2 regions of the Mesorhizobium sp. P2_E6 genome follow, and region 1 is predicted to be linked to the other one. Evidence: predicted binding sites of a transcription regulator. Region 1 holds the regulator's gene; the other holds the start of a gene.
The links. The regulator PhoB, encoded in region 1, activates phosphate uptake and scavenging genes when phosphate is short. The targets are predictions, from matches to a motif close to TGTCATNNANCTGTCAT.

Region 1 (2,187 bases):
CGCCAAGCGTCAGCCGATGGCCGACGATCTGCGTCATGTCGTCGGTTCGATCCGCATGGCCGGCGACCTCGAGCGCATTGGCGACCTTGCCAAGAACATCGCCAAGCGCGTCGGCACCGTCGGCCTCAGCGTCACCCCGCGCGACCTGTCGCACTCCATCGACGCAATGGCGCAGCTGGTGCTGATCCAGGTGCAGGGCGTCATCGAGGAATATACGGCGCGCGACGCCGCGGCGCTGGCGAAGCTGCGCGCCGACGACGAGCGCATCGACGTCAAGTACACCTCGGTGTTCCGCGAACTCCTGACCTACATGATGGAAGACCCGCGCAACATCACCGCCTGCACGCATCTTTTGTTCTGCGCCAAGAACCTCGAACGCATCGGCGATCACGTCACCAACATCGCGGAAAATGCGTATTATGTTTTGACCGGTACGCAGCTGCCCGCCAATCGTCCGAAGCAGGACGAGACGGCGATGTCCGCGCCGGCGGCATGACGGCAGGGGTGACCAGTCGATGATCGCGCCACGCATCATGGTGGTGGAGGACGAGGAGCCGCTTGGCGTGCTCCTGCGCTACAATCTCGAGTCCGAGGGATACCAGGTCGAGGTGGTGACGCGCGGCGACGAGGCCGAAATCCGCCTCCAGGAAAACGTGCCTGACCTGCTGGTGCTCGACTGGATGGTGCCAGCAGTGTCCGGCATCGAACTCTGTCGCCGGCTAAGAATGCGTCCCGAGACCGAGCGGCTGCCGATCATCATGCTGACCGCGCGTGGCGAGGAAAGCGATCGTGTGCGCGGCCTCTCGACCGGCGCCGACGACTATCTGGTCAAGCCGTTCTCGACGCCCGAGTTCATGGCTAGGGTCAAGGCGCTGTTGCGCCGCGCCAAGCCGGAAGTGCTGTCCAGCGTGCTCAAGGTCGGCGACATCGTGCTCGATCGTGAATCGCACAGGGTCTATCGCAAGAAGAGCGAGATCCGGCTCGGACCGACCGAATTCCGCCTGCTCGAATTCATGATGCGCCATCCCGGCCGCGTGTTCTCGCGCAGCCAGCTGCTCGACAATGTCTGGGGCGAGACGATCTACATCGACGAACGCACGGTCGACGTGCATGTCGGCCGGCTGCGCAAGGCGGTCAACAATGGCCGCATGCCCGATGTCATCCGCACCATTCGTGGGGCGGGCTACGCAATCCGGGAAGATTAGGGATCTGCTGATATTCAGGTGATGCCGGCCTGCGAACGGCAGTCTCCTGCGCTTCCGGTACTCACGGATCCAAATGTCCGCTCCGTTCCGGTTCTCGGAACCCGCCATTCTCGACTCGGCCTAACCTGAATCTCAACGCATCCCGGCGCGTTATTCACGCAACGTTCTTGCCACCGAGGCCGGATCTCGCCTGCGTGCCGGGCGCGAAAATCTCCTGGTCTACGAAGGTCAGTGCCCGTGTGGCGCAGCCTTCGCGGATCAGTGGCAGTTCGTTCGGTTCGGTGTCGAAGGAAATCGATTGCGAATGCTGGCCGCCGGCGGTCTGGGCAATCGCCTCGCGCAATGCCGGCTCGATCAGGTCGAAGGCGGCGGCGCTGACGCCGACCATGGCGACGGGCGCCGGGTCGATCAGCGCGAACAGGCTGCCGAGACCGTAGCCGAGTGCCTCGCCGGCCTTGCGATAGGCCTCGCGCTCGGGTCCATCCCTCTCGCGGGCCGCGGTCGCCAGCGCGCGCATGTCGGCATCACTGACATCGGCGACCGGTTCCGCGTCCTCACTCATCTGCCTTGCGTTGCGCCAGATGGCGTAGTTGCCGGCATAGGCCTCGACGCAGCCGCGCCGCCCGCAGCGGCACAGCGCGCCGTGCGGCCGATGGATCATATGGCCGAACTCGCCGCCCGAGGAATGAGTGCCGGTGAACAGCTCGCCCTTCAGCACCAGGCCCATGCCGATGCCGTGCGACAACAGGATGGCGATGAAGTCGTCGCGGTAGCGCTCGGGGTCGCGCCAGCGCAACGCTATCGCCATCATATTGCAGTCGTTCTCCATGGTGGCGGGGATGCCGAACTCGTCCTCGAGTATGTCGGCGAAGGCGATATCGGTGTGCGGCGTGATCGGCGACCACAGCATGGCGCGGGCACGCGTGTCAGTGATGCCCTGGATCGCCAGCGCGATGCGGGCGACACTGCGGACGTCGAGGTC
Region 2 (2,187 bases), on a different contig from region 1:
TTTGATCGCGGCGGAGGCCTGCAAAGCGGGATCGAGCCAGAGCGGGGTGTCGTTGTCGCAAAGCGCCAGCGCTACGGCGCCGGCGGTCGCTGAAAACGGCACCGGCGGGCGAGCGAAGGCGGGCAGGGGCCGTATGCTGCCCGGCCGCGCCATCGCCTCCATGATCGCGCGAAACACGGTCTGGGCGTTGAAGACCGGATCGGCGAAACCGCCTTCGATCGAATGCGCTGCGATCTCCATCAGTCTTCTCCGCGAACCATGGTGAAGAAATCCACCTTCGTTGCCGCCGTCTCGGCGCGGCGCCGTTCATGCGCCGTGGCCAGAGCCGACCGCAGAGGCGCTATGAGCCCGGTCTCGACCTCGGCGCGACGCGCCGGGTCCTGCCACAACGCGTCGGCGATCGCCGCCAGCCTTGCCTTCTGCTTGTCGCGGCCAAGCGCATAGCAGTGGCCGACCTGTCCGGACGGCAACCGGACAGTGGCGCGGGTAACCGTCGTCTCACCGACATTGAAGGGGGAGCCGCCACCGCCGATGCGGCCGCGCACGGTGACCAAGCCGGTCTCCGGGCCGCGCAGCAGCTCAGCTTCCGAGGGCAGCCCGGTAGCGTTCCAGAGCCGGACGACGTCATCGCCGCTGGATTGCGCCAGTGTCGCCATGGCGGCCTTGCGCTCGGCCTGGTCGCGGGCTTCCTGTCTTCGCATGAGCAACATTCCTCTTGGCTAAATTTGTCTATTGATATAGACAACTATACAAATTATACCTATTATCTATCGCGAGTCCATGACGGGTGGATGACAAGCAATGGGAGGCCGGGGCAATTAATGGTCGGGCAGCTGGAAGCGGACGGCATCGAGCGGCGGAGTGGTGTCTCGCTGTGGCGGCAGATCGCCGACAAGATCCTGCATGCGATCGCCATCGGCGATTTCGCCGAGAATGCAGCGCTACCGCCAGAGGTTGCGCTGGCCGAGCGCTATGGCGTCAACCGTCACACGGTGCGCAGTGCCATAGCAGCCCTTGTGCAGGAAGGGGTGCTGCGGGCCGAACAGGGACGCGGCACCTTCGTGCTGTCGCGCAAGCGGCTATCCTATCCGATCGGCGCGCGCACACGGTTTTCGGCAGGCCTGCAAGGGCAGGCGTCGGAACGGCATATAGTCCTGCTTGCCTCGTCGGTGGAGCCGGCCAGCCAGCGCGTCGCCGAGGGGCTGGGCCTAGCCAGGGGGACAAACGTGATCCGGCTGGAAACACGCGGCGAAGCCGACGGTCGCCCGGTGTCGCGTGCCGCGGGCTGGTTCGAGGCCAGGCGCTTTGCCGGCATCGATGCCGCCATGGCACAAACCGGCTCGATCACCGCGTCGCTGGCACGTTTCGGCATAGATGATTACTTGAGGCAATCGACCATGCTGTCAGCACGCCATGCCGATGCCGCCGACCTTGCCGACCTCGACCTGCAGCCCGGCGCAATCGTGCTGGTCACGGTCGCCGTCAACGTCACACCCGACGGCCAACCGATCCAGTTTTCCGAGTCGCGGTTCCCGGCCGAGCGGGTCGAACTCAAATTGTCGGCGTTGTGAGCCGAGACCGCCGGTTGCCTAGATTGTCGAATTCAATTCCCTTAGCGAAAGCGCTAAGCGCTTTTCCCGGGAAAACCGCTTCAAACTTTTCCAGGATTGCACTCATCCGACTTCTATCACAGCCTTGATCAGACCGGATTTCTCGTGTGCCCAGCGTGCGAGATCATGTGGCGTGCCGGCCAGCGTGGTGCGGTGGGTGACGAGCTTGGCCAATGGCACGGCGCCGTTGCGGATCGAGGCGGCGACGTGGTCGAAGTCGGCGCGCAACGCATTGCGACTGCCGATCAGGGTCATCTCGCGCTTGTGGAATTCCGGATCGGAGAAGGTGATGTCATCCTTGACAACGCTGACCAGCACCAGTGTTCCGCCATGCGCGACATGGGCGAAGGCCGACTGCACCGACTGGGTGTTTCCGGTGGCGTCGAAGACCACATCGAAGCCTTCGCCGCCCGTCGCTTGCCCGACCAGATCGGGCACCGCGCCGCGCGAACCATCGAGGGTCTTGAAACCGAGCTCGTTGGCGGCAAAGGCAAGCCTTTCGCTGCTCATGTCGAGCAGCGTAACGTCAAGCCCGGCGATGCCGGCGAAGATGGCCGTGCCGAGCCCGATCGGACCG

Region 2: a site for PhoB is predicted at 781-797, ahead of phnF (phosphonate metabolism transcriptional regulator PhnF). Genes of this name have one in related genera too.

What each region holds. Positions count from the first base shown of each region.
Region 1 is NZ_JBFUEQ010000006.1:124,795-126,981, forward strand. Features, by position in the region: gene phoU (phosphate signaling complex protein PhoU) at 1-496, shown strand, start outside; gene phoB (phosphate regulon transcriptional regulator PhoB) at 516-1,205, shown strand; gene AC1D08_RS16580 (ROK family protein) at 1,360-2,187, opposite strand, start outside.
Region 2 is NZ_JBFUEQ010000007.1:49,870-52,056, forward strand. Features, by position in the region: gene phnH (phosphonate C-P lyase system protein PhnH) at 1-240, opposite strand, end outside; gene phnG (phosphonate C-P lyase system protein PhnG) at 240-701, opposite strand; gene phnF (phosphonate metabolism transcriptional regulator PhnF) at 822-1,571, shown strand; gene AC1D08_RS18580 (zinc-binding alcohol dehydrogenase family protein) at 1,674-2,187, opposite strand, start outside.